2 regions of the Klebsiella sp. PK18 genome follow, and region 1 is predicted to be linked to the other one. Evidence: predicted binding sites of a transcription regulator. Region 1 holds the regulator's gene; the other holds the start of a gene.

Region 1 (14,571 bases):
GCGTCGCGGCATAGCCTGGATTGAGCGGATAATAGATGCGGTTGTATTTCTTGTTGGCCTCGCCCACCACCAGCAGACGAACCTCCTGCTCGGTGTTATTGAGAAAAGTGTGGCAGATACCGGTACCCGCGGGAAAACCCACGCTGTCCCCTGGCTCCAGCTTCCAGAGATAGCCGTTTATCCACACTTCCGGATAGCCCTCCAGCACGTAGATGAACTCTTCCTCATCGCTCTCCGCGTGCGGGTACGAGGTGCGCCGCCCGGGCGGCAGTCGCTCGTGGTGGATCCCCAGCCGGTTGAGACGTAAACCGCGCCCCAGCGGCGCGCCAATCGAAAAACGCTCCGGGCTGTCGGGATAAGTGGCATCGTCGGGCCCTTCCAGTTCGCGCCAGTGGCGAATGCAATCAGGTCGTTTCATCGTTTTCTCCCGAAAATGAGACACTTCAGATATAGCATACCCAGGGTCATGCGTGTTGCGATTAAATCGGGCAGGACGGTTTTAGCGATCGACTAAGGCGTAGTCTGCACGAAAGTCAGCGGCCAGCACCCGGAACTGGCGCAGGTACCGACAATCTGAAGTATGACCCGTATCACCTGCCGGCTCTCGGTGTTTTCTGAGGAACGTGATAAAGTAACAGATTCAAATTCACACAACCCGAGGATGCTCATGGATAAGACCCCTTCGCAAGAGATGTTAGCGCATGCTGAAAAGCTATGCGCGCAGCGCGGCGTACGCCTGACCCCACAGCGTCTGGAGGTGTTGCGCCTGATGAGCCTGCAACAAGGGGCGATCAGCGCCTACGATCTGCTGGATCTCCTGCGTGACAAAGAGCCGCAGGCTAAACCGCCGACGGTTTACCGCGCGCTGGAGTTTTTACTCGAGCAGGGTTTTGTTCATAAGGTTGAATCGACCAACAGCTATGTGCTGTGCCATCTCTTTGACCAGCCGACCCATAGCTCAGCCATGTTTATCTGTGACCGCTGTGGCGTGGTGAAGGAAGAGGCGGCGGAAGGGGTGGAAGATATCATGCATACGTTAGCGGCCAGAATGGGCTTTGCCCTGCGCCACAACGTGATTGAAGCTCACGGCCTTTGTGCAGACTGCGTGGAAGTCGAAGCCTGCAGCACGCCGGGACACTGCCAGCACGACCATTCCATTCAGCTGAAAAAGAAAGCCCGCTGAGCGTCAGCCGCAGCGGGAAACAGGGTTAACGGCGCATCCTTACGCCATTCAGACAGGCACTAACACAAATGCTTTATTCTTTGAGCCACGGAACGCTACCAGCGGTAGTCGTTTTTATGCTCCCAGTCTGAGACTTCTTTCTCAGCCTGATCCTTCGCATAGCCGTACCGTTCCTGAATTTTACCGACCAGCTGATCGCGCTTACCTTCGATCACGGTCATATCATCATCGGTAAGTTTGCCCCACTGTTCCTTGGCTTTACCTTTCAACTGTTTCCAGTTACCGCCGATTTCGTCTTTATTCATGATAACGTCCTCATCATTCGGTGGGTTTACAGCCCGTTTTGTACCGGACATGGTATTAACTATAGATGAGAATGCTGGTACCGATTCGTTATTCGGAATTTTTAACCATCATACCGATGGGTAAGGCTGAGGCGATTTTCCCGGCTTGCGCTACGCTGAGCCGGGCTACTGAGTTGCCCCGGTAAGCGGCGCGCAACCGCGGGAATTCATAGATGGCCGTGATGAACGGCAATGACTAGCTAAACCAGGTGCCGTGTCGCCAGTGGCGACGCCAGATCAGCGCCAGAGACAGGCCGCGCAGGGCGAGGAACACCGCCAGCGCCAGCCACAGACCGTGGTTACCGAGCAGCGGGACCGAAAGCAGCGTTACAGCAAACCCCGCCGCGGCGACCGCCATGCTGTTCCGCATCTCCGCGCCGCGTGTGGCGCCGATAAACATGCCGTCCAGCAGATAGCACCAGACGCCCACCACCGGCAGGATGGCCTGCCAGATCAGATAGCGATCGGCCAGCTGCTGCAGAGAAGGCAGCGAGGTTAACAACGCGATGATGTACTCCCCCGCCAGGCTATAAATCAGGGCAAACGCCAGCGCCACCATGCCAGACTGCCGGCAGGCCGCCCGCCAGACTTCCAGCAGCTGGCTGCCGTCGCGCGCGCCGTAGGCCTGGCCGGAGTGGGCCTCCACGGCATAGGCAAAGCCATCCAGCGCATAGGCGGTAAAGGTCAGCATGGTCATCAGTACCGCATTGACCGCCACAATGTCGCTGCCCAGACGCGCGCCGTACACGGTCAGCGCGCCAAAGCACAGCTGTAGCAGCAGGGAACGCAGCATGATGTCCCGATTCAACGCCAGCAGACGGCGCAGATCCCCGCGCCAGGCGTTTTTCAGCATTGCCAGCGACACGCCGCGCAGCGTCAGCACCCGCTTCGCCATCATCAGGCCAATAATGAGAGTGGCGTACTCCGCGGTGACCGTGGCCAGCGCCGCCCCCTGGACGTTCATCCGCAGGCCCATCACCAGCCACAGGTCGAGCACAATATTGAGCAGATTACCGACCACCAGCAGAATCACCGGCGCCCGGGCGTACTGGACTCCCAGCAGCCAGCCGAGCAGCACCAGATTGGCCAGCGAGGCGGGGGCGCTGAGCCAGCGGATTTCGAGAAACCGTCTCGCCTGCTCAAGCACCGCCTCACTGCCGCCGACAATATGCAGAGCGAGGTTAATCAGCGGCAGGCGAAACAGGATGATGAGAACCCCGGCGCCCAGCGCCAGAGTCAGCGGCTGCACCAGCGCCCGCGCCAGTCGCAGCGGATCTTTGGCACCCCAGGCCTGAGCGGTGAGCCCGGTGGTGCTCATGCGCAAAAACAGCAGCAGCATGAAGAGGAAACTGGTAGCCGTCGCCCCAACCGCGACGCCGCCGAGGTATACCGGGCTGTCAAGGTGGCCGATCACCGCGGTATCCACCAGCCCCAGCAGCGGGACGGTGATATTGGAGAAAATCATCGGGATCGCAAGGCGCCACAGCGCTTTATCGGCAGCGTTGAGCAGCATGTTCGGAGACCTGATTGAGGACAAACGTCGCAGCGTCATGCATCAGATGACGCTGCGCAGGGGCAGGCGTTACATCCATTCTCCATTACGGATCACGCCAACGGCCAGACCCTCAATGGTAAAACTCTGCTGACGCAGATCGACAACGATAGGGGTAAATTCGCTGTTTTCCGGCAACAGTTCGACGACGTTACCCTGCTTTTTCAGGCGCTTCACCGTCACTTCGTCGTCAATGCGCGCTACCACCACCTGGCCGTTACGCACGTCCTGGGTTTTGTGGACCGCCAGTAGATCGCCATCAAGGATACCGATGTCTTTCATCGACATGCCGCTGACGCGCAGCAGGAAATCCGCGTTGGGTTTAAACATCGACGGGTCGACCTGATAGTGCCCCTCAATGTGCTGCTGCGCCAGCAGCGGCTCGCCGGCGGCGACGCGGCCGATCAGCGGCAGGCCATGTTCTTCTTCCGTCAGCAGGCGGATACCGCGAGAAGCACCGGAGACGATCTCGATCGCGCCTTTACGCGCCAGCGCTTTCAGGTGTTCTTCCGCCGCGTTTGGGGAACGGAACCCCAAGCGCTGAGCAATTTCCGCACGCGTCGGCGGCATGCCCGTCTGGCTGATATGATCCCGAATGAGATCAAACACCTCTTGCTGCCTGGTCGTTAACGCTTTCATTCCGCCCCCTGGGTGTATATACAGTTATGCTGTGAGTATATACAGCTACCGGTGATTTTGGAACCACATGGCACACAAAAATCGGCAGATTGTTTATATTTTGCGAGGCTTAGCGAAGAACGTTAATGATAATGGCTCCACAGCAGCGTTCCCCAGGTGATCAGTGCGATGATAATCGCCAGCAGGACCGCCGCCGATCCCATGTCTTTGGCGCGCCCTGAAAGCTCATGATATTCCGAGCCTATACGATCCACGACCGCCTCAATCGCGCTGTTGAGAATTTCGACTATCATCACTAGCAGGACCGACCCAATCAGCAATACGCGGGTGATGGCGTCGACGTCCAGCCAGCAGGCTATCGCGACGGCCACGATGGCGGCGATACCTTCCTGACGAAACGCGGCCTCGTTGATCCACGCTGCGCGAAATCCTTTCCAGGAGTAACCTGCCGCCTTAATGATTCGGGTTAACCCGGTGGTATTATTGGCCATCACAAAACCTTTTTACGTAAATGACGTCGATGAGTGTACGCGTTTGCCGCGTGGTAACGGAAATTTTGCCCACTTTCTGTTATTCTTGCCGCGCATTTGCATGATTAACCAGAGGCTTCACATCGTTTATGTCCGGCTGGCAACGAATTTACTATAAATTACTGAATTTACCATTACGGGTGCTGGTAAAAAGCAAGTCTATTCCGGCAGAGCCTGCCCAGGAATTAGGACTCGATACCTCGCGTCCGGTCATGTACGTCCTGCCCTATAATTCCAAGGCGGACCTGCTGACGCTGCGCGCCCAATGCCTGGCGCATGATTTACCCGATCCGCTTGAACCGCTGGAGATCGACGGCGCGCTGCTGCCGCGTTACGTATTCATCCACGGTGGGCCGCGCGTATTTACCTATTACACGCCAAAAGAAGAGTCCATCAAGCTGTTCCACGACTACCTCGATCTGCACCGCAACCATCCGGACCTCGATGTGCAAATGGTGCCGGTCTCGGTGATGTTCGGCCGCTCGCCGGGTCGTGAGAAAGGGGAAGTCAATCCGCCGCTGCGGATGCTGAACGGTATCCAGAAATTTTTCGCCGTCTCCTGGCTCGGCCGCGACAGTTTCGTGCGTTTCTCGCCTTCCGTGTCGCTGCGCCGCATGGCGGATGAGCACGGTACCGATAAGATCATCGCCCAGAAGCTGGCTCGCGTCGCCCGGATGCACTTTGCCCGCCAGCGCCTGGCCGCCGTCGGCCCGCGTCTGCCGGCTCGCCAGGATCTGTTTAATAAACTGCTGGCCTCGAAAGCGATTGCCCGCGCGGTGGAAGACGAAGCGCGCAGCAAGAAAATTTCGCATGAGAAGGCTCAGCAGAACGCTATCGCGCTGATGGAAGAGATTGCCGCGAACTTCTCGTATGAGATGATCCGCCTGACCGACCGCATTCTCGGCTTCACCTGGAACCGCCTGTACCAGGGGATCAACGTGCATAACGCCGAGCGCGTGCGCCAGCTGGCTCACGACGGCCATGAGATTGTCTATGTCCCCTGCCACCGCAGCCACATGGACTATCTGCTGCTCTCCTACGTCCTGTATCATCAGGGCCTGGTGCCACCGCATATCGCGGCGGGCATCAACCTCAACTTCTGGCCTGCCGGGCCGATCTTCCGCCGCCTGGGCGCGTTCTTCATCCGCCGCACCTTTAAGGGCAACAAGCTCTACTCCACGGTGTTCCGTGAATATCTTGGCGAGCTGTTCAGCCGCGGCTATTCCGTCGAGTATTTCGTCGAAGGCGGCCGCTCCCGTACCGGCCGTCTGCTCGATCCGAAGACCGGTACGCTGTCGATGACCATCCAGGCGATGCTGCGCGGCGGCACCCGGCCGATCACTCTGGTGCCTATCTACATCGGCTATGAACACGTGATGGAAGTAGGCACCTACGCTAAAGAGCTGCGCGGCGCCACCAAAGAGAAAGAGAGCCTGCCGCAGATGGTGCGTGGCTTGAGCAAGCTGCGCAACCTTGGCCAGGGCTATGTCAACTTCGGCGAACCACTGCCGCTGATGACCTACCTTAACCACCATGTGCCGGAGTGGCGGGAAGCCATCGACCCGATCGAAGCCATCCGCCCTTCCTGGCTGACGCCAACGGTGAACAACATCGCCGCTGACCTGATGGTGCGCATCAACAACGCCGGCGCGGCCAACGCCATGAACCTGTGCTGCACGGCGCTGCTGGCCTCGCGTCAGCGTTCACTGACCCGGGAGCAGCTCACCCAACAGCTGGAGTGCTACCTCGCGCTGCTGCGCAATGTGCCCTATTCGCCAGATGCGACGACACCTTCCGCTTCGGCCAGCGAGCTTATCGACCACGCGCTGCAGATGAACAAGTTCGAAGTGGAGAAGGACACCATCGGCGATATCATCATCCTGCCGCGCGAGCAGGCGGTGCTGATGACCTACTATCGCAACAACATCGCCCATATGCTGGTGATACCGTCGCTGTTAGCCGCCCTGGTGACTCAGCATCGTCAGCTCAGCCGCACCGAAGTGCTGCGCCATGTCGAAACGCTGTATCCGTTCCTCAAGGCCGAGCTGTTCCTGCGCTGGGAGAAAGCAGAGCTGGCCGGGGTGGTGGATGCATTGATTGCCGAGATGCTGCGTCAGGAGCTGATCGTCGTCGATGGCGAGGTGATGAGCCTCAATCCGTCGCACTCTCGCTCCCTGCAACTGCTGGCCGCGGGCGCGCGCGAGACGCTGCAGCGCTATGCCATCACCTTCTGGCTGCTGAGCGCCAACCCGTCAATCAACCGCAGTTCGCTGGAAAAAGAGAGTCGTACCGTGGCCCAGCGCCTGTCGGTGCTGCATGGCATTAACGCGCCGGAGTTCTTCGACAAAGCGGTGTTCAGCACCCTGGTGCTGACCCTGCGCGATGAAGGCTACATTAGCGACACCGGCGATGCCGAGCCGGAAGAGACCCTGAAGGTTTATCGGATGCTGGCGGACTTGATTACGTCGGATGTGCGGCTGACGATTGAAAGCGTCACGCAGGATGACGCGTAACGCGGTGTTTTCTGCCCTCGCTTCCCCCCGATACACCGGGGGGAAGCTGACAGGGGATTACAGGTAGCTCATCGCCAGGCCCAGGAATAGCACCAGCCCGACGTAGTTATTGTTCATAAACGCTTTGAAGCAGTTATCGCGCTCGCGATTGAAGATAAGCTTCTGCTGCCAGCCAAACAGACCTGCCGCGACAAACAACGACCAGTAGTATTCCCAGCCCAGCCCATTCAGCCAGCCCACCGCGCCCATCAGCGCCAGCACGGCCACCTGCAGGATACCGATAATCAGACGATCGTTTTCGCCGAACAGGATCGCCGTGGACTTGATGCCGATCTTCACGTCGTCATCGCGATCCACCATCGCATACTGGGTATCGTAGGCCACCGCCCACAGAATGTTGGCGAGGAACATCAGCCAGCAGCTCAGCGGCAGCGATTCGCTAACGGCCGAGAAGGCCATCGGGATCGACCAGCCAAAGGCGGCCCCCAGCACCACCTGCGGCAGATGAGTGTAGCGCTTCATAAACGGGTAGACCCATGCCAGGGCCAGCGCCGCGACCGACAGCAGAATGGTCATGGTGTTGAGGGTGAGCACCAGCAGGAAGGAGAGCAACACCAGAACGATAAACAGCGTTCGCGCCTCTTTCTCGGTAACGTCGCCGCTCGGTAGCGGACGACGGGCGGTACGCTTTACGTGACCATCAAATTTTCGATCGGCATAGTCATTCACCACGCAGCCGGCGGCGCGCATCAGCCAGACGCCGGCGACGAATACCGCCAGGATCCACAGCGGCGGGACGCCCGGCGAGGCCACCCACAGCGCCCACAGCGTCGGCCACAGCAGCAGCAAAGCGCCGATCGGTTTGTCAGTGCGCATCAGGCGATGAAACGCCAACAGCTTATTCTGCGACAGACTCCACTCCATTTTTTCTTCCTCTTAGTACAACGGCGACGCAGGCAAAAACAGCTCGGTCAGCAGCAGGGGTTTGCCGCTCAGCCGCAGGCGGGAACGACGCCCCCACAGCGCTGCATCGCGACCAATTTCAATAAAATCGCGGGTTAATGTCGACGACGTGAACAGGTATCGGCCCAGCGGGATCTGCCCGAGCTGCTGTAGCGCCAGCTCCGGACCACACAGTGTCGACTCCGGCACCACCGTGCGCCCGGCCAGCCAGGGTTCGCCATCGGCATTGAGTATAATCTCCCGCAGCCAGTAGCGCGGCTCGTCAGGTAGCAGCGCCGCTTCGTCAGTCAGCGCCTCACGCTCAATATACCCTTCGTTAATCAGGGTCACGGTGACCTGCTTTCCTTGTTGCTCAAAGCGCTGGGTCATTGAGTCCTCCAGCAGCAGCCAGTCACTCAGGGGCGGCGCCAGGGATGGCATAACGGCAAAATAGCGCAGCGCACGCAGTCGCGTAAGCGCAGGATGGGACATGCCTGATTCTCCGGTACATAACGTGAAAGCATTGTATCGCAGAATAGGCGGTTGGTGGCGGGCAAACGTCAATATACGATCATTCACGCAACAGCCATGCAACAGGCTGCCGCGCGTGCAAAAAAAGGTGCATCCCGAAGGATGCACCTAAAGGCTGTGCCTAAACATCAGCATTGTGGGGAGACGATTACCCCTTGCCTTTTACACTGCTGATAAAGGTGGAACGAGCGGATTTCGAGCCGAGGCGCTCAGCTTCGTTCATCAATTTCAGGGCTTTGTCGATGTCACCTTGTTTCACCGCCTGCTTAATACCGTTGTTGAAGTAGGTTTCGGTATCGCTGAGCATCGGTTCGCTTTTGGCTGCCGGTGCAGCAGCAGCAGCGGCGGCGGCTGGCGCGGCCACCGGCGCGGCGGTATTGCCTACGGTGACCGGACCCGGGCCGGCGGAGCCGAACAGCGGGCCCACCAGCACGCTGGAGGTGCTATTGGTTTTCACTTTCAGCTTCAGCACGCCATCGGTGGTATGTTTAGCGATCGGATCCGGGATATCCGGGGCCGCATTGCCGGCGCCTTTGGCATAGGCTTTCGCCGGATCCAGCAGGGTCGTGGTCTGCTGGAGGTCTTTTTCAGTGGTAAACACCAGCACATAGAGTTTTTGCTGGCCCAGCGCCGGGGTCAGGCGCATCACGCCGCCCAGGCGGTCAGCGGTCATGACGCCCGGCTGCTGATAGGTAAAGTAGTTGCTGGGGAAGAACGCCGCTGGCGTCATGTTCTGATCCAGAATCAGCACGTTCGGCGCAAAAATCTGCTTATGTTTGTTCAGTTCGCTGTCGAGCGTCAGGGTCAGCTCACCGATATTGGCCGGTACGCTCCAGGCGGCGACCGGTCCGACGATCCCCGGGACATCCAGGCGTTGACCGCCGGTGGTTAAATCAACGCTCTGCGTCTTTGATTGATCGGCAGGCGTCCAGATCAGCTGCTGCAGCGCGCTGGCTGGAATAGACGGCGCGGCGCTGGTGTTCTGCGGTACAAAGTTAACATCGGCAAGGCTCATCCCCGGCACGCATGCCAACATCCCTGCGGATAAACACAGAGCGACGAGAGTTTTCTTCATTTTCATTCTTCTCACCTTGGATAGCATCGGTTTAGCGGTAGCCAGGCAATAGCGCGCTAACCCTGAATTGTCAGGAGGGGCTGACGCCCCTCCCAGGTTACACCCGTCCTGCGGACGGTATTACCACCACACTTCCATCTGGGCACCGAAGGTAACTTCGCTGTCGTCACCGCGGCTGGAGGTGTACATGCCGCTTCCGCTGCTGTCTTTGGTCTGCAGACCGGAGGCGTTGCTGTAACCCCAGTTTTCATCCCACTTCGCGTAGGTTGCGAAAATACGGATAGCCGGACGAGACCAGACGCTGTTGCCTGCCTGCCACTGTTGAGCCAGAGTAATTTTGTACTGGTTGTTGTTTTCGCTGGTACGCTGGGATTTCACGTTGTCGTAACCGATTTCCAGCTGGGTGCTCATGATCGGCGTCCATTTGTACATCGGACGGACACCCACGGTGTACCAGGTCGAACCGTTTTTGCTGTCCAGGTCCACGTCCTGGTACATTGCCACGTACATCAGGCCCCAGTCATCGTTGAAGTCCATCGCGCCGTGATCCAGAACGCGGATCATGCTGCCGTTGTTATCGATGCTGGTTCCCTGAGAGTGGCCGCTGTTCCAGGAGGTCATTGCGTCGGTCGCGTACTGAACGACAAATTTGTTGAAGCCGCCCCAGATGGACTGAGTATGTTCACCGGTCCACATCCAGCCGTCTTTCGACGCGCCGTCTTCCAGGCGGTAGTCATCCTGCGGGTTCGCACGGCCGTAATCGACGCCTAACTCCAGCACGCCGCCCGGGTTGGTTTCCAGGCCCGCCAGACGGATGTCAAAGACGTCGTTGGCCGTTTTCGCTGCATATTTTTTGGTGTCATCGCTGGAGAAGGTATAAGAACCGCCGCTTTCTGAGTTACGGGTAGCGGCCAGAGAGAGCTTACCGAAGCCAAGGTCAACGTTTTCCAGACCTGCACCCGGGCCAGAGATATCCCAGTAGTAGAAGTCGATCATGTGAACGTCATGACGCTGATAGAAGCGTTTACCCGCCCACAGCGTGGAGCCCGGCAGCCAGTCGATCAGGTTTTTACCCTGGATGTTGGCTTCACGGAACGCCGGAGAGGTGCTTTCCCAGTCATCTTCCTGATTCACGGAATAGGCAACGTTAGTATCGAAATAAAAACTCTTATCCCCTTCTTTCCACAGTTCCTGGCCCAGCTTCAGTTCCGCATAGGTTTCACATTCGTTACCAAGACGGTATTTACTTTGAGCACCGGTCGCTTTGAAGCACTGTTGCTCGCCGCCGCTGCCGGTCCAGCCAATGCCGGAACGCGCGTAGCCATGGAAATCGACAGCCAGCGCCTGAGCAGACATTACGCCTGCTGCGACGGCGACCGCCAGAGGAAGTTTGCGCAGAGTAATCATCATTCTATCTCCTGAGATCATTGCTTTTCTTTGAACGCTTCGCCGGTGTGCCGCCTGCCGGGTTCGCGCCTTTTTTTAATGGGAAGCCTTACACGCCCGGCTCTTTATGCAGCCGACGACAAGCGGTGCCATCCTCACGGAATAAGTGGCAACGTTCTGGCGGCAAACCGATGGCGAATGTGGCTCCCTCTTCTACCAACACCACGTCGTTCTGGCGGTAAACCAGGTTCTGACGGATGGCGGGGATCTGGATATGAATTTGCGTTTCATGACCGAGCTGTTCGACGACCTGAACCTCGCCTTCGAGGGTCACATCGGCGATATCGCTGGGCAGTAAATGCTCCGGGCGGATACCTAAGGACATGTTGGCGCCCACCTGAACGTTGGCGCTGTCCACCGGCAGCCAGACTTGCTGACGGTTCGGCAGTTCTACCTGCACCTGATCGATAGCCGTCGCCGTGACTTTGACCGGCAGGAAGTTCATCTTCGGCGAACCGATAAAGCCAGCAACGAAGCGGTCAGCCGGATAGTGATAGAGCTCCAGCGGTTTCCCGACCTGCGCCACACGGCCGGCGTCCAGAACCACGATCTTGTCGGCGAGGGTCATCGCTTCCACCTGATCGTGGGTGACATAAATCATGGTGCGGGCCAGTCGCTTATGCAGACGGGAGATCTCGATACGCATCTGGACGCGCAGGGCGGCATCCAGGTTAGAGAGCGGTTCATCCAGCAGGAAGACGCTTGGCTCTGCCACCAGCGTACGACCGATCGCCACACGCTGGCGCTGACCACCGGAAAGCGCTTTCGGTTTACGCTCCAGGAGATGCGCCAGCTGTAAGACCTCAGCCACCTGAGTCACACGCTGGTTAATAACCTCTTTTTTCGCGCCGGCCAGCTTGAGGCCGAAAGACATATTTTCGGCAACGGAAAGATGGGGATAAAGCGCATATGACTGGAATACCATGCCGATGCCACGTTCGGCTGGCGGCACGTCGTTCATCCGGGTATCGCCAATAAACAGATCGCCGCTGGTGACGGTTTCCAGTCCGGCAATCATACGCAGCAGGGTGGATTTGCCGCAGCCCGACGGTCCAACAAACACGACGAACTCCCCATCCTGGATCTCGAGATTGATATCTTTAGATACCACCACGTCGCCCCAGGCTTTCGTTACATTTCGCAGCTGTACGCTCGCCATGCCCTTCTCCCTTCGTTACAACCTGTCACTTAAAGACACATTCAAGATGGGTCGACTATGCGGCATTCCTTAGGCTGGCAAATCCTCCACCCCCCGGCTTTTTTATGGGGGAGGAGATGGGAGGATGAGAGATTGCCTCTCGCCGCGGGGGATGGCGGACGCAGCGTGATTTCGTGATGGGGACGACAAAATTGGGCACTTTTTTCTGTGCTCCAGGACGCAATACGGCCGTTTTTGCAATGGAGATCACACAACCAGCGGGTGGGGCGTAGACCTGGGGAGGATGGAAAGGGGTTGTTAAAAAAGGAAACTCATCATCGTTAAGCCACCGAAGTGTATCCACGAGTACATCACCAAATAGGACGGGTATATGAAAATCAAAACTGGCGCTCGCATCCTCGCGCTGTCAGCACTGACCACGATGATGTTTTCCGCCTCTGCCCTCGCAAAAATTGAAGAAGGTAAGCTGGTTATCTGGATTAACGGCGACAAAGGCTATAACGGCCTCGCTGAAGTGGGTAAAAAGTTTGAAAAAGACACCGGCATTAAAGTTTCCGTAGAGCATCCGGACAAGCTGGAAGAGAAGTTCCCGCAGGTTGCGGCGACCGGCGACGGCCCGGACATCATCTTCTGGGCGCATGACCGTTTCGGCGGCTACGCACAGTCCGGCCTGCTGGCTGAAATCACCCCGGACAAAGCGTTCCAGGACAAACTCTATCCCTTCACCTGGGATGCCGTGCGCTTTAACGGCAAACTGATCGCCTATCCGGTGGCGGTTGAAGCCCTGTCCCTGATTTATAACAAGGACCTGGTGCCGAACCCGCCGAAAACCTGGGAAGAGATCCCGGCGCTGGATAAAGCGCTGAAAGCGAAAGGTAAGAGCGCGCTGATGTTCAACCTGCAAGAACCGTACTTCACCTGGCCGCTGATCGCTGCCGACGGCGGGTACGCCTTCAAGTTTGAAAACGGCAAATATGACGTGAAAAACGTCGGCGTAGACAGCGCAGGCGCGAAAGCGGGTCTCACCTTCCTGGTTGACCTGATCAAGAACAAGCACATGAATGCCGACACGGATTACTCCATCGCGGAAGCCGCCTTCAACAAAGGCGAAACCGCCATGACCATCAACGGTCCGTGGGCGTGGTCTAACATTGATAAGAGCAAGGTTAATTACGGCGTCGCCCTGCTGCCGACCTTTAAAGGCAAACCATCGAAACCGTTCGTTGGCGTGCTGAGCGCCGGTATCAACGCCGCCAGCCCGAACAAAGAGCTGGCGAAAGAGTTCCTCGAAAACTACCTGATGACCGATCAGGGTCTGGAAGCGGTTAACAACGACAAACCGCTGGGTGCTGTCGCGCTGAAATCCTTCCAGGAGAAACTGGAAAAAGATCCGCGCATCGCCGCCACCATGGCGAACGCCCAGAATGGCGAAATCATGCCTAACATCCCGCAGATGTCTGCCTTCTGGTATGCCGTTCGTACCGCGGTAATCAACGCCGCCAGCGGTCGCCAGACGGTCGATGCTGCACTGAAGGATGCACAGAGCCGTATCACCAAGTAAGAAAACGGCGGGTGGCGCTTGCGCTTACCCGCCCTACCACTACGGCTCGGACCGTAGGTCAGGTAAGCGAAGCGCCGCCTGACAAATAAGTTTTCACCGCTGTAGAGGATGATCCCCATGGATGCCGTTAAAAAGAAACACTGGTGGCAAAGTCCGCAACTCACATGGTCTGTGATTGGCTTACTGTGCCTGCTGGTGGGTTACCTTGTTGTTTTGATGTACGCCCAGGGGGAGTACCTGTTCGCCATCATGACGCTGATTTTAAGCTCAGTTGGCCTGTATATTTTCGCTAATCGCAAGGCTTATGCCTGGCGCTATGTCTATCCCGGCCTCGCCGGCATGGGTCTGTTCGTCCTGTTTCCGCTGATCTGTACCATTGCCATCGCCTTCACTAACTACAGCAGCACCAACCAGCTGACCTTTGAACGTGCGCAGCAGGTGCTGATGGATCGCTCTTTCCAGGCTGGCAAAGCCTATAACTTCACGCTGATCCCGGCGGGGGACGAGTGGAAACTGGCCCTGACCGACGGCGAGAGCGGTAAAAACTACCTTTCCGACGCTTTTAAATTCGGCGGTGAGCAGAAGCTGGCGTTAAAAGAAACCGATGCCCTGCCGGAAGGCGAGCGCGTCAGCCTGCGCGTCATTACCCAGAACCGCACCGCGCTGAACCAACTGACCGCGGTGCTGCCGGATGACAGCAAAGTGATCATGAGCTCGCTGCGTCAGTTCTCTGGCACTCAACCGCTGTATACGCTTAGCGAAGATGGGGTGCTGACCAACAATCAGACCCACGTTAAATACCGCCCGAACAATGACGTAGGCTTCTACCAGGCGATTAACGCCGACGGCAGCTGGGGCACTGAAAAGCTGAGCCCGGGCTACACCGTGACGATCGGCTGGGATAACTTCACTCGCGTCTTCCAGGACGAAGGTATCCAGAAACCGTTCTTCGCTATTTTCGTCTGGACCGTGGTGTTCTCGGTGCTGACGGTGATTTTGACCGTGGCCGTTGGAATGGTGCTGGCTTGTCTGGTGCAGTGGGAAGCACTGAAAGGCAAAGCAATTTACCGCGTCCTGTTGATTCTGCCGTATGCCG
Region 2 (14,571 bases), 2.1 Mb from region 1:
CCGCACCACGGCTGCAGGAGGAGCGCCACTGCGCCGGCGATGGCGCCGAGCAGTAAACCGACCAGCGGAAAGGTGACGATACTGCGCTGGTACTGTTCGATCTCCAGGCCCTGAGATAACCGCGCCGGGACCGGCAGGCGGCTGATAAACGAGAGTGCAGCAAAGAATGACTTAATCACGTGAGGTTGACTCCTGTCGGCGAAAGCAGCGGAAGAGTTCGGTCACGCCCGGTCAGCACCTGAGTTTGTCTTCTGGCGAATCGATCGTCGGAGAGGTGAGAGGTGTTGAGATATCGCTCTGACGCCGCTGCGTCAGATGCCCGGCCAGGATGAGAGAAACCTTTCCGATATCAATACGTTTTCGCGGGGCAGTATAGCAAAGAGTCGGTGAGGAGAGTCAGTTGCCGGGACAAAGTTTTGCAGAAAAAGAGACGAATGGGGAGGTAAAGCAGAACAGCCCGGCGACGTCGATCGCCGCCGGACCGGCAGGGATTAGCCTTCGACTTTGGCTTCGCCCATCACTTTCAGTTTTTTGGAGATGTCGCGGCGCTCTTTGGACAGCTCGGCATTTTTGATGATGTAATCATCAACGCGATCTTCGTAATCGCTCTTCATGCTGGCGATGATGCCCTGGATAGCTTCCACGCTCATGCCCGGTTTGATGTAGTCGCTGAGGTTGTCCAGCAGCAGAACACGCTTCTGGTTATCACGGATCTTTTTCTCAACGTCCTGAATTTCACGCTGCAGTTTGTTCTTACGACGGTACAGACGAACAAACTCCAGTACGTCCTGGAAAGAAGGCTTAGTTGTTTCCATTTTTACACCCCTAATAATTGAGATTCGGATTCGTAAAGCGACTGCGTTATAGGGCTAACATAACTGCTAGCAGTCGCTGATGACAATGTTTTTTCCTTTGCGTTTATCATAACCCTAAACGCTGCTGAATCGAAACAACCCATGCAGTTACCCGGTGCATCTGGTGCTTATTTGCGCAACGCGCGGCAGATCAGATGCGACAGCAGCTCCAGCTGGCGCGCCAGTTCAATCGAGAGCCAAACATAGCCATGAATTGGGGTTTCCGCCAGGCTGTCGTCACCCTGCTCTTTCATCAGCTGGCGCAGTTCGAGAACGATCTCATTCAGCTTTTCATTGTTGGCGCGCACAGGCTGAGGGTTCCCTTCATACAAGGCGTGGGCGATGGCCAACAGCGTCTGCTGGGTCATCTGCTGCGTCTCCCGCAGGGTGTGCGCATTGAGCATCACAAAATGACCCGGACGGGTGGCCCACCAGGCGTTGATCTGCAGCTCCAGCATGCAGACGAGGTTGCGGCTGACGGTCTGGATAGCCTCGAAGATCGCCTTCTGGATGTGCGTCTCTTTGCTGGCGGGGGTGATCAGCCCGCGCATTTTGACGACGTCGTTCAGCGCCTGCTGGAGATGCTTTTCCAGCCGCGGCCGATCCACCAGATTTGGCGAGAAGCCGGCCTGGTAGAGGCGGTTAAAGTTGGCGACATAGCTGGCCATCTGGATGCGCCAGTGGATGAACGCCCGCTGCGGCCAGATACCGGTAAACAGCATCGCCAGCAGCGAGCCGAAGATCACGTCGCCGCTTCGCCACAGCGCGGTATGCATATCGCCGGGCGGCGCCCCGACCACCACCGACAGGGTAATGCCGATCAGCAGTGCCTGATAGGGTTTCTTGCCCAGCGCCAGCCAGCCGCAGAGGAACATTGCCGCCGCGCACCAGAGGACCATCAGCGGCAGGGAGATGAGCTCAAGCTTCAGCGCCACCAGCCCCAGCGCCGAGCCGAGGATCGTGCCGCCGATGCGCTGAAACGCCCGCGGCACGACGTTGCCCCAGAAGGAGATCGGCCCCATCACCACCACCAGGGTGATGAGAGGCCAGGTCCCCTCAGGCACGTTCAGCAGCCGCACCAGCAAAAAAGTGAGCACAAAGGCCAGCGCAATCCGCACGCCATGCACCACCCGATAATGGCGATACAAGCGGATCTCAAATGGCTTGAGTGATTTATCAGCGCGCACAACCCTCTCCGGCAAAACGAAAAGGCCAATTGTAACTGCTTTTTCGCCCGGAGCGTGCCGGGAATGTAAAAATCCTTGTCCGGAACAGGGGTAAACCGCTACGACGCGACGCGCTCAACGGGGACATACATGTCGATATCCCAGTAGCCGTCGTGGTTGCCGTCGTTGAGATAGATCTCAAAACAGGGCCTGGGGGCCACGCGATACGTTGTGCTCTGCAGCAGGCTGTCGAAAAACTGCATCCACGGGGTGGCAAAATCGTAATCCACCACCCGCGCGCGGGCGCAGGCGTAATCCCCGCCGGCAATCGCCGCCAGTATCACCCCTTCGCTGTTGGCGGGAATGACGTAATCCTCGTCAACGGCGACCACGGTGGCGCAGCGCAGTTTTTCCGCCGGCACTTCCTCCGGGTTATCGTAGTAGACGGCAAGCCATTCACGGGCGGGCACCTGATGGTTCTCAACCCACATCATCAGTTGCTCAAACCCCTGCTTGACCGTTTGATCCCAGGGCCCGACCAGATGGAAACCGGCAATGGTTTTCTTGCCGAGGGTGGTGATGCTGTAGTTCATCTTGCCTCCTTTGGAGATAAATGACTGTATGAATATACAGTTAATTTAACAGGAGATCCCCCCTCAGTATGTGCGCGAATTCACAGAGTCGCCATCACACTGCTGAAAAAACAGGCGCCCCGCCAGCAGGAGCGACAGACGAAAAAAACCGCCTGCAAAGAGGCGGTTATCATGGTTACAGCTCGTGGTGCAGGTAATCGCTCATTCGCGAGAACACCCCGCCTTTATTGATGCTTTCGAGGGTGACCAGCGGATAGTGCCCCACCACCTTGTCGCCGTCATACAGCGAAATCTCGCCGACCCGCTGGTTGGCGGCGATCGGCGCCTCCAGATCCTTCTTATCCAGCACATATTTCGCTTTAATCCGCGACACTTCCGCCTTCGGCAGCGCTAACCAGAAATCCTGATCGGTGCCGAGCTTAATCTGCTCTTTATCGCCGTACCAGATGCGTTCGGTGCCGACCTTCTGGCCTTTCTGCAGCACCTGCACGGTGTCAAAGTTCTGCTGCCCCCAGTGCAGCAGTTTAGCGGCCTGCTGCTCGCGGCCTTTCGGACTGTCCGCCCCCATCACCACGGCGATCAGCCGGCGCTGGCCATCCACCGCCGAGGCGATCAGGTTGAACCCGGCGCCCGAGGTGTGGCCCGTTTTCAGGCCATCGACGTTCATGGTTTTATCCCACAGCAGACCGTTACGGTTTTGCTGGGTGATCCCGTTCCACGTCAGGCTTTTCTGGCTGTACATGTGGTAGACGTCAGGTTCGCCATGAATAATCGCCCGCGACAGCACCGCGAGGTCATAGGCAGAACTGTGCTGGCCCGGGGCGTCGAGGCCGTGGACGGTTTCGAAATGGGTATCCCGCAGGTGCAATTTTTCGACATACTGATTCATCAGGGCGACAAACTGCGGCTGGCCGCCGGCGACATAGTCGGCCAGCGCGACGCAGGCGTCGTTACCGGAGTCGACAATCAGCCCACGGCTGAGGTCGCGGACGCTGACCCGATCCCCTGGTTTTAAGAACATCAGGGATGACCCGTCGAACACCGGGTTGCCCTTCGCCCAGGCGTCTTTACCCACGGTGACGATGTCGTCAAAGGTGATACGATGGCTGTCGATGGCGCGGTCGACCACGTAGCCGGTCATCAGTTTGGTCAGACTGGCAGGATTGCGCTGCTGATGTTCGTTACCCGCGGTCAGGACCTGACCGGTGGTGTAATCCATCAGCACCCAGGAGCCAGCCTGAATAGCCGGTGGCGCGACCGTAGCAGGGAAGTCGACGGCAAATGCGCAGGAAACGCTCGAAGCGAGCAAAGATACAGCAATAAACAAACGGCCTTTCAACGGCATATCCTCTAGATTTACAGATCCGCCGTCCTTTTTACGGAACTTCGCGTTTCATATCAGGGTTTAATTGCAAGAAAATATGACACAGCAGAGGAAGTTGCTTGCCGTTACCCTTCTGATGACCGGGCAAATCGTTTACCATACCGGTCGCACGCCACCACGGATAATGAACAGACTATGCAAGATAGCGTCAACCAGCCCGGATTTTTATTCCACGATTATGAAACCTTCGGCACCAGCCCTTCCCTCGACCGGCCGGCGCAGTTCGCCGCCATCCGCACCGACGCGGAGCTGAACGTGATCGGCGAGCCCGAGGTGTTTTACTGCAAGCCCGCTGACGATTATCTGCCGCAGCCGCAGGCGGTGATGATCACCGGGATCACCCCGCAGGAAGCGCTGGCCAAAGGGGATAATGAGGCCGCGTTTGCCCGCCGCATCCACGATCTGTTCACGGTGCCGCAAACCTGCATCGTCGGCTATAACAACGTGCGCTTTGATGACGAAGTGACGCGGAATATCTTCTATCGCAACTTCTATGACCCTTATGCCTGGAGCTGGCAGCACGATAACTCGCGCTGGGATCTGCTCGACGTGATGCGCGCCTGCTATGCCCTGCGTCCGGAAGGGATCACCTGGCCGGAGAATGACGAGGGTTTGCCCAGCTTCCGGCTTGAACATCTGACCGTCGCCAACGGTATTGAGCACCAGAACGCCCATGACGCGATGGCCGATGTGTACGCCACCATCGCCATGGCGAAACTGGTGAAAACCCGGCAGCCGCGGCTGTTTGATTATCTCTACAGCCACCGCAATAAGCGCAAGCTGGCGACGCTCATCGACGTGCCGCAGATGAAACCGCTGGTGCATGTCTCCGGCATGTTTGGCGCCGCGCGCGGCAACACCAGCCTGGTGGCGCCCCTGGCCTGGCATCCGGAAAACCGCAATGCGGTGATTATGGTCGATCTGGCGGGCGATATGGCGCCGCTGCTGGAGCTCGATGCCGATGCCTTGCGCGAGCGGCTTTACACCCCGCGCGCCGAGCTTGGCGATCTGCCGGCGGCGCCGATCAAGCTGGTGCATCTCAATAAATGTCCGGTGCTGGCTCAGGCCAATACCCTGCGCCCGCAGGATGCCGACCGGCTGGGGATCTCCATTCAGCGCTGTCTGGAGAATGCCCAGCTGCTGCGGGCGAATCCGCAGGTGCGGGAGAAAGTGGTGGCGGTCTATGCCGAAGCCGAGCCGTTCGTGCCGTCCGAAAACGTCGACGCCCAGCTTTACAATGGGTTCTTTAGCGATGCCGACCGCGCGGCGATGAAAATCGTGCTGGAAACCGAACCGCGCAATCTGCCGGCGCTGGATATTACCTTCGCCGATAAGCGTATCGAACGCCTGCTGTTTAACTATCGGGCGCGCAACTTCCCCGGCACGCTCGATGAACATGAGCAGCAGCGCTGGTTAGAGCACCGTCGTCAGGTGTTTACGCCAGAGTTTTTGCAGGCCTATGCCGATGAGCTGCAGATGCTGTATCAACAGTATGCGGATGATAAAGAGAAGCTGGCGCAGCTGAAGGCGCTGTGGCAGTACGCACAGGATATTGTCTGATTGGCTGACATTCCCGGGTTGCGGCTAACGCCTTACCCGGGCTACAAACTGTATCAGCAGTATGCGGATGATAAAGAGAAGCTGGCGCAGCTGAAGGCGCTGTGGCAATACGCACAGGATATTGTCTGATTGGCTGACATTCCCGGGTTGCGGCTAACGCCTTACCCGGGCTACAAACGATGGCTGGACTCGTAGCCCGGGTAAGACGCCTCGTGTCGCACCCGGGAACGTTGCTTAGCTTTTCGCGCGGCTGGCGATGATTTCATCCGCCACATTACGCGGCGCTTCCGCGTAATGGTGGAACTCCATGCTGTAGGTTGCCCGTCCCTGAGACATCGAGCGCAGCGTGGTGGAATAACCAAACATCTCCGCCAGCGGCACGTCGGCGCGGATGATCTGGCTGCCGAAGCGCTCTTCCATCCCCTGCACCATCCCGCGACGGGAAGAGAGATCGCCCATAATATTCCCGGCGTACTCTTCCGGCGTCTCCACCTCGACGTGCATCACCGGCTCAAGGATCACCGGATCCGCTTTGCGCGCGCCTTCCCGGAAGCCAAAGATCGCCGCCATGCGGAACGCCATCTCCGAGGAGTCCACGTCGTGGTACGACCCGAAGGTCAGGGTCGCTTTCACGTCAACCACCGGATAACCCGCCAGCACGCCGGTGCCCATCGCTTCGCGCAGCCCTTTCTCCACGGAAGGGATGTACTCGCGTGGCACCACGCCGCCTTTGGTGGCGTCCTCGAAGACGAAACCGCTGCCCGGCTCCAGCGGCTCCAGGGTCAGCACGACGTGCCCGTACTGCCCTTTGCCGCCGGACTGGCGCACAAATTTGCCTTCCACGTCCGTCACTTTCTTGCGCAGGGTTTCGCGGTAGGTGACCTGCGGACGACCAATGTTGGCCTCGACGCCAAACTCGCGCTTCATCCGGTCGACAATGATCTCCAGATGCAGCTCGCCCATGCCGGAGATAATCGTCTGGCCGGACTCTTCATCGGTATGTAGACGGAACGACGGATCTTCCGCCGCCAGCCGCTGCAGCGCGATGCCCATTTTCTCCTGATCCGCTTTGGTCTTCGGCTCGATGGCCAGCGAAATCACTGGCTCCGGAAACTCCATCCGTTCGAGGGTAATGATCGCATCCGGATCGCACAGCGTATCACCGGTGGTCACATCCTTCAGACCGACGCAGGCCGCGATATCCCCGGCGTGCAGTTCGTCAACTTCGTGGCGGTCGTTGGCCTGCATCAGCACGATACGCCCGATGCGCTCTTTCTTGCCCTTCACCGGGTTCCACACCGCATCGCCTTTCTTCAGCGTCCCGGAGTAGACGCGGATAAAGGTCAGCTGGCCGACGTAGGGGTCGGTCATCAGTTTAAACGCCAGCGCCGACAGCGGCTCATCGTCGCTCGGATGGCGTTCCGCCGGCTGGCCTTTCTCATCAACGCCTTGTATCGCCGGAATATCCAGCGGCGACGGCATCAGCTCCACCACCGCATCGAGCATGCGCTGCACGCCTTTGTTTTTAAAGGCGCTCCCGCAGAGCACCGCCTGGATTTCCCCCTTCACCGTGCGCTGGCGCAGACCAGCAACGATCTCCGCCTCGTCCAGCTCACCGGTTTCCAGGTATTTATCCATCAGCTCATCGCTGGCTTCCGCCGCCGCCGAGACCATTTTCTCCCGCCACTGCTGTGCCGTCGCCAGCAGATCGTCAGGGACAGGCCCATAGCTGAAGGTCATGCCCTGGGTGGCGTCATCCCACAGGATGGCGCGCATTTTCACCAGATCGACAACGCCGGTGAAATGCTCTTCGGCGCCAATGGGGATCACAATCGGCACCGGGTTAGCCTTCAGACGGTCGATCATCATCTGCACCACGCGGAAGAAGTCCGCGCCGGGGCGGTCCATCTTGTTGACGAAGGCCAGCCGCGGAACGTGGTATTTATTCGCCTGGCGCCAGACGGTCTCCGACTGGGGCTGCACCCCACCGACGGAGTCATACACCATCACCGCGCCGTCGAGCACGCGCATGGAACGTTCCACCTCAATGGTGAAATCCACGTGCCCCGGGGTGTCGATGATATTGATCCGGTGCGGCTCGAAGCTGCGGTCCATACCCGGCCAGAAGCAGCTTACCGCCGCCGAGGTAATGGTGATCCCGCGCTCTTGCTCCTGGGCCATCCAGTCGGTGGTTGCCGCGCCATCGTGTACTTCACCCAGCTTATGGCTCATCCCGGTGTAAAACAGGATGCGCTCGGTAGTGGTGGTTTTACCGGCATCGATATGCGCGGAGATACCGATGTTGCGATAACGTTCGAGGGGGATGGGTCGGGGCATGATGCGTCCTTAGTCGTTTTGACTGTCAGTCTGCGGTCGGAATGATCCGCAGTTCATTTAACTGCCGCCTATCATAGTACAACTGTACGAGTATATTCGAACTATTTTTGCTATTATTACGATTGGTCAGGTTGCGGCGGCGCGCGTGGCATCAGAACCGGAGTTTGGGTATAGTAGCCGCCAGCCGCCGATATGGGCTGCGGCTGCCATGCGCCGCGCCACTGCCGACACAGGATTATTATGATCGCCAATCACCCCGAACGAGAACAAATTCGCCTGGAAAATGTCCTTTCCGCGCTCGGTAACCCACTGCGACTGGAGATCATCCGCACGCTGGCCGACGGCAGCGAGCTGAGCTGCAACGCTCTGCGCCAGGAAGAGGTGGCCAAGTCCACCATGACCCACCACTGGCGCGTCCTGCGCGACAGCGGTGTGATCTGGCAACGGCCTCAGGGACGGGAGAACATGATTTCGCTGCGCCGGGAAGATCTGGACGCCCGTTTTCCCGGCCTGCTGGATACGCTGCTGAACGTGATGCAGCAGCCGTGAATCGCTAACCCACAGCCTACTCCTCTCCCGCCAGCCGCTGATACTGCCTGAAACGGGCCCGGGCATCGTCCTCCGTTTGCCGGAACAGCGCGTCCGCCAGATCCGGCGTGGTTTTATGCAGCGCGGCATAGCGCACCTCGCCGAGCAAAAAGTCGCGGAAACTCTCTTCCGGCTCTTCGGAGTCCAGTATAAACGGCGTTTTGCCCTCGGCTTCCCGCTGCGGATGATAGCGCCACAGGTGCCAGTATCCCGCCTCCACCGCCCGCTTCGCCTCGCGCTGACTGCAGCGCATCCCGGCTTTCAGGCCGTGGTTGATACAGGCGGCATAGGCGATCACCAGCGACGGTCCCGGCCAGGCCTCGGCCTCGGCGATGGCCCGCAGGGTCTGATCTTTATCGGCGCCCATGGCGATCTGGGCAACGTAAACATTGCCGTAGCTCATCGCCATCATGCCGAGATCTTTTTTACGCGTGCGTTTCCCCTGAGCGGCAAATTTGGCGATCGCCGCCACCGGGGTCGATTTGGACGACTGGCCGCCGGTGTTGGAGTAGACCTCGGTATCAAACACCAGAATATTGACGTCTTCCCCACTGGCCAGCACATGATCGAGGCCGCCAAAGCCGATATCGTAGGCCCAGCCGTCGCCGCCGAAGATCCACTGCGAACGCCGGACGAAATAGTCGCGGTTCTGCCAGAGCTGCTCCAGCAGCGGGACGCCCTCTTTTTCCGCCGCCAGCAACGCACTGAGGCGGTCCGCGCGCTCGCGGGTCCCCTCCCCCTCATCCTGCTGCGCCAGCCACTGCCGCATCGCGGCGTGAAGCGCGTCGCTGACCGGCAGCGCCAGCGCGGCGGTCAGCTCCTCGGCGATCTGTTGGCGGATCGCCTGGCCGCCAAGCATCATGCCGAGACCGAACTCGGCGTTATCCTCAAACAGCGAGTTTGCCCACGCCGGTCCGTGGCCGCGATGGTTGGTGGTATAGGGCATCGAAGGCGCGCTGGCGCCCCAGATCGAAGAGCAGCCGGTGGCGTTGGCGATCAGCATCCGGTCGCCAAACAGCTGGGTGATAAGCCGGGCATAGGGCGTTTCTCCGCAACCCGCGCAGGCGCCGGAAAACTCCAGCAGCGGCGTTTCGAACTGGCTGCCTTTGACCGTCGTTTTGCGAAACGGGTTATCTTTTGGCGCCAGTCCCAGGGCGTAATCCCAGACCGGAGCCATCGCACGCTGGCTGTCGAGGGAGACCATCTGCAGCGCCTTGCCGCGCGACGGGCAGCTCTCCACGCAGTTGCCGCAGCCGGAGCAGTCCAGCGGCGAGATAGCCAGATGATAGTGATAGTCTTTGGCCCCCTGGGCGGGTTTACTCAGCAGCCCGGCGGGAGCCGTGTCCTGCTCTTCAGGGCTCAGTAACGCCGGGCGGATCGCCGCATGCGGGCAGACAAAGGCGCACTGGTTACACTGGGTACAGCCGTCAGGCTGCCAGACCGGCACCTCCAGCGCGATGCCGCGCTTCTCCCAGGCGGCGGTGCCGGAGGGAAAGGTGCCGTCTTCCATTCCGGCGAAGGCGCTCACCGGCAACAGGTCGCCACGCTGGCGGTTCATGGGCTGCAGGATATCGCGGATGAAGTCCGGCATCAGGGTGCTCGCCTGCGGTGCCGGCGCCTCGAGGGTCGCCCAGTGGGCGGGTACCGTCACCCGGTGCAGCGCCGCCATCCCCAGCTCGATAGCCCGCTGGTTCATCTCAATGACGCTCGCCCCTTTGCTGCCATAGCTTTTCTCCACCGCCTGCTTGAGATAGTCTGCCGCCGTTTGCGGATCGATAATCGCCGTCAGCTTAAAGAACGCCGCCTGCATCAGCATGTTAAAGCGCCCACCGAGGCCCAGCTCGCGGGCAATGTCCACCGCATTAAGGGTATAAAAGTCGATCTTTTCCTGCGCCAGATAGCGCCGGACGCTGACCGGCAGGTGCTGCTCCAGCTCTGCCTCGGACCAGCTGCAGTTGAGCAGAAAGGTGCCTCCCGGCTTCAGCCCCTCCAGCAGGTCGTAGCGGTCGACATAGGATTGCTGAGAGCAGGCGATAAAATCGGCCCGGTGGATCAGGTAGGGCGAGGTGATCGGCCGGTCGCCAAAGCGCAGGTGCGAAACGGTGATCCCCCCGGACTTTTTCGAGTCGTAGGAAAAGTAGGCCTGGGCGTAGAGTGGCGTGTTATCGCCGATGATCTTGATGGCGCTTTTGTTCGCCCCGACGGTGCCGTCCGAGCCCATCCCCCAGAATTTACAGGCGGTGATCCCGGCATGGGAGACCGCCAGCGGTTCCTGCCGGGCGGGCAGCGAGGTAAAAGTGACATCATCGACAATACCCAGGGTAAATCCGTCCTTCGGCAGCGGCTGCCTGAGGTTGTCAAACACCGCGGCGATATCGTTGGGCAGCACGTCCTTACCGCCGAGCGCGTAGCGGCCGCCGACGATCAGCGGCGCATCGTCGCGTTGATAGAAGGCGCTCTTGACGTCGAGGCACAGCGGTTCCGCCTGCGCCCCCGGCTCTTTGGTGCGGTCAAGGACGGCAATACGCTGCACGCTGGCGGGCAGTTGCGCGAAAAAGTGCGCCAGCGAGAACGGCCGATAGAGATGGACGCTGAGCAGCCCCACCTTCTCCCCCTCCGCATTCAGCGTCTCCACCACCTCCTGGACGGTGTCGCACACTGAGCCCATGGCGATAATCACCCGCTCGGCATCCGGCGCGCCGTGGTAATTAAACAGGTGATATTCCCGCCCGGTCAGCGCGGTGATCTTCGCCATATAGCTTTCCACCAGATCGGGCAGCGCGAGGTAGAAGCGGTTACCGGCCTCCCGCTCCTGGAAGTAGATATCCGGATTTTGCGCGGTGCCGCGGATCACCGGATGATCCGGGTGCAGCGCCTGCCGACGAAAGCGCTCCAGCGCCGGCCGGTCCAGCAGCGTCGCCAGTTGCTCATACGCCAGCACCTCAATCTTCTGTATTTCGTGCGAGGTGCGAAAGCCGTCGAAGAAGTTGATAAACGGGATCCGCCCGGCGATCGCCGCCAGGTGCGCCACCGCCGACAGGTCCATCACCTGCTGAACGTTATTCTCTACCAGCATGGCGCAGCCGGTCTGCCGTACCGCCATCACGTCCTGGTGGTCGCCAAAAATATTCAGCGAATTGGTCGCCAGCGCCCGCGCGCTGACGTGAAAAACACCCGGCAGCAGTTCACCGGCAATTTTGTACAAATTGGGGATCATCAGCAGCAGCCCCTGCGACGCGGTGTAGGTGGTGGTGAGCGCTCCCGCCTGCAGCGCGCCGTGCACCGCCCCGGCGGCACCGGCTTCGGATTGCATCTCCATCAGGCGCACCGGCTGGCCAAACAGATTCTTTTTCCCCTTAGCGGCCCATTCATCGACATTTTCCGCCATCGGCGTGGAGGGGGTGATGGGGTAGATGGCCGCCACGTCGGTAAAGGCGTAGGAGATCCAGGCCGCCGCCGTGTTGCCATCCATTGTTTTCATGTTTCCGGACATCGTTCAATCCTCAAAGGTGAGCGTTCTCTTTACCGCGGCAGCCCGCGGCAAACCCTGTCACCTCTCCAAGCACAGCCTGTGCCAGCTCGCAAATTGCCGCCTGTCACTCATCAATTCAACAGGTTAAGGGAAGAAACGCGCAGGCCCGTCCGGCGGGATTGCGGGGAATAAGACACTGTGCGCGACAAGCTGTTGAACAGGTGACAAAGCGCCGCGCCGGGCCCGTGGCGGGAAATTGTTCTGTTTCGCACATTTGGTAGCGTTATTGTGCCGTTTGCTCAGCCTCCCTGCGCGACTGCTTTACAAAAAATACTTATTTATCAAATAACTGAGAAAAAATTCGCAGCTGGTACGTTCCCTGCACTTCTCTGCTGGCAAACACTCAACAACAGGAGAAGTCACCATGACCATGCGTCAATGCGCTATCTACGGTAAAGGCGGTATCGGTAAATCCACCACAACCCAGAATCTCGTCGCGGCCCTCGCCGAGATGGGTAAGAAAGTGATGATCGTCGGCTGTGATCCGAAAGCGGACTCCACCCGTCTGATCCTTCACGCTAAAGCCCAGAACACCATCATGGAGATGGCGGCGGAAGTGGGCTCGGTCGAGGATCTGGAGCTCGAAGACGTGCTGCAAATCGGCTATGGCGATGTCCGTTGCGCCGAATCCGGCGGCCCGGAGCCAGGCGTCGGCTGTGCCGGACGCGGGGTGATCACCGCCATCAACTTCCTCGAGGAAGAAGGCGCCTATGAAGAAGATTTGGATTTCGTCTTCTATGACGTCCTCGGCGACGTAGTCTGCGGCGGCTTCGCCATGCCGATCCGCGAAAACAAAGCCCAGGAGATCTACATCGTCTGCTCCGGCGAGATGATGGCGATGTATGCCGCCAACAATATCTCCAAGGGGATCGTGAAGTACGCCAAATCTGGCAAGGTGCGCCTCGGCGGCCTGATCTGTAACTCGCGCAAAACCGACCGGGAAGACGAACTGATCATCGCCCTGGCGGAGAAGCTTGGCACGCAGATGATCCACTTCGTTCCCCGCGACAACATTGTGCAGCGCGCGGAGATCCGCCGGATGACGGTGATCGAGTACGACCCGACCTGTCAGCAGGCGAATGAATATCGTCAACTGGCGCAGAAGATCGTCAATAACACCAAAAAAGTGGTGCCAACGCCGTGCACCATGGACGAGCTGGAATCGCTGCTGATGGAGTTCGGCATCATGGAAGAAGAAGACACCAGCATCATTGGTAAAACCGCCGCTGAAGAAAACGCGGCCTGAGCACAGGATCCTCACCATGACCAACGCAACAGGCGAACGTAACCTTGCGCTCATCCAGGAAGTCCTGGAGGTGTTTCCCGAAACCGCGCGCAAAGAGCGCAGAAAGCACATGATGATCAGCGATCCGCAGATGGAGAGCGTCGGCAAGTGCATTATCTCGAACCGTAAATCGCAGCCCGGGGTGATGACCGTGCGCGGCTGCGCCTATGCGGGCTCGAAAGGGGTGGTGTTTGGGCCAATCAAAGACATGGCCCATATCTCGCACGGCCCCATCGGCTGCGGCCAGTATTCGCGCGCCGGACGGCGCAACTACTATACCGGCGTCAGCGGTGTCGACAGCTTCGGCACCCTGAACTTCACCTCTGATTTTCAGGAGCGCGATATTGTTTTCGGCGGCGATAAAAAGCTGACCAAACTGATCGAAGAGATGGAGCTGCTGTTCCCGCTGACCAAAGGGATCACCATCCAGTCGGAGTGCCCGGTGGGCCTGATCGGCGATGACATCAGCGCCGTAGCCAACGCCAGCAGCAAGGCGCTGGATAAACCGGTGATCCCGGTGCGCTGCGAAGGCTTTCGCGGCGTATCGCAATCGCTGGGCCACCATATCGCCAACGACGTGGTGCGCGACTGGGTGCTGAACAATCGCGAAGGGCAGCCGTTTGCCAGCACCCCGTACGATGTTGCCATCATTGGCGATTACAACATCGGCGGCGACGCCTGGGCCTCGCGCATTCTGCTGGAAGAGATGGGGCTGCGCGTAGTGGCGCAGTGGTCCGGCGACGGCACCCTGGTGGAGATGGAGAACACCCCATTCGTTAAGCTTAACCTCGTCCACTGCTACCGTTCGATGAACTATATCGCCCGCCATATGGAGGAGAAACATCAGATCCCATGGATGGAATATAACTTCTTCGGCCCGACCAAAATCGCCGAATCGCTGCGCAAGATCGCCGATCAATTTGATGACACCATTCGCGCCAATGCGGAAGCGGTGATCGCCAAATATGAGGGGCAGATGGCGGCCATCATCGCCAAATATCGCCCGCGGCTGGAGGGGCGCAAAGTGCTGCTGTACATGGGGGGGCTGCGGCCGCGCCACGTCATCGGCGCCTATGAGGATCTCGGGATGGAGATCATCGCCGCCGGCTACGAGTTTGCCCATAACGATGATTACGACCGCACCCTGCCGGACCTGAAAGAGGGCACCCTGCTGTTTGACGATGCCAGCAGCTATGAGCTGGAGGCCTTCGTCAAAGCGCTGAAACCTGACCTCATCGGCTCCGGGATCAAAGAGAAATATATCTTCCAGAA

Evidence for each region. The regulator LexA, encoded in region 1, represses DNA repair genes until DNA is damaged. The targets are predictions, from matches to a motif close to TNCTGTATGTACATACAGNA.
Region 2: a site for LexA is predicted at 2,636-2,655, ahead of sbmC (DNA gyrase inhibitor SbmC). Genes of this name have one in related genera too.

What each region holds. Positions count from the first base shown of each region.
Region 1 covers NZ_CM173493.1:5,275,964-5,290,534, forward strand. Annotated here, with positions in the region: gene AC3EMD_RS25835 (cupin domain-containing protein) at 1-418, opposite strand, end outside; gene zur (zinc uptake transcriptional repressor Zur) at 668-1,183, shown strand; gene AC3EMD_RS25845 (CsbD family protein) at 1,279-1,488, opposite strand; gene dinF (MATE family efflux transporter DinF) at 1,724-3,040, opposite strand; gene lexA (transcriptional repressor LexA) at 3,110-3,718, opposite strand; gene AC3EMD_RS25860 (diacylglycerol kinase) at 3,841-4,209, opposite strand; gene plsB (glycerol-3-phosphate 1-O-acyltransferase PlsB) at 4,338-6,761, shown strand; gene ubiA (4-hydroxybenzoate octaprenyltransferase) at 6,819-7,685, opposite strand; gene ubiC (chorismate lyase) at 7,698-8,195, opposite strand; gene malM (maltose operon protein MalM) at 8,383-9,315, opposite strand; gene AC3EMD_RS25885 (maltoporin) at 9,430-10,719, opposite strand; gene malK (maltose/maltodextrin ABC transporter ATP-binding protein MalK) at 10,805-11,914, opposite strand; gene malE (maltose/maltodextrin ABC transporter substrate-binding protein MalE) at 12,285-13,475, shown strand; gene malF (maltose ABC transporter permease MalF) at 13,593-14,571, shown strand, end outside.
Region 2 covers NZ_CM173493.1:1,771,217-1,785,787, reverse strand. Annotated here, with positions in the region: gene cobS (adenosylcobinamide-GDP ribazoletransferase) at 1-179, opposite strand, end outside; gene AC3EMD_RS08620 (DUF496 family protein) at 492-815, opposite strand; gene AC3EMD_RS08615 (FUSC family protein) at 983-2,041, opposite strand; gene sbmC (DNA gyrase inhibitor SbmC) at 2,140-2,613, opposite strand; gene dacD (serine-type D-Ala-D-Ala carboxypeptidase DacD) at 2,789-3,952, opposite strand; gene sbcB (exodeoxyribonuclease I) at 4,133-5,557, shown strand; gene AC3EMD_RS08595 (hypothetical protein) at 5,558-5,686, shown strand; gene fusA (elongation factor G) at 5,792-7,894, opposite strand; gene AC3EMD_RS08585 (ArsR/SmtB family transcription factor) at 8,135-8,443, shown strand; gene nifJ (pyruvate:ferredoxin (flavodoxin) oxidoreductase) at 8,460-11,975, opposite strand; gene nifH (nitrogenase iron protein) at 12,379-13,260, shown strand; gene nifD (nitrogenase molybdenum-iron protein alpha chain) at 13,277-14,571, shown strand, end outside.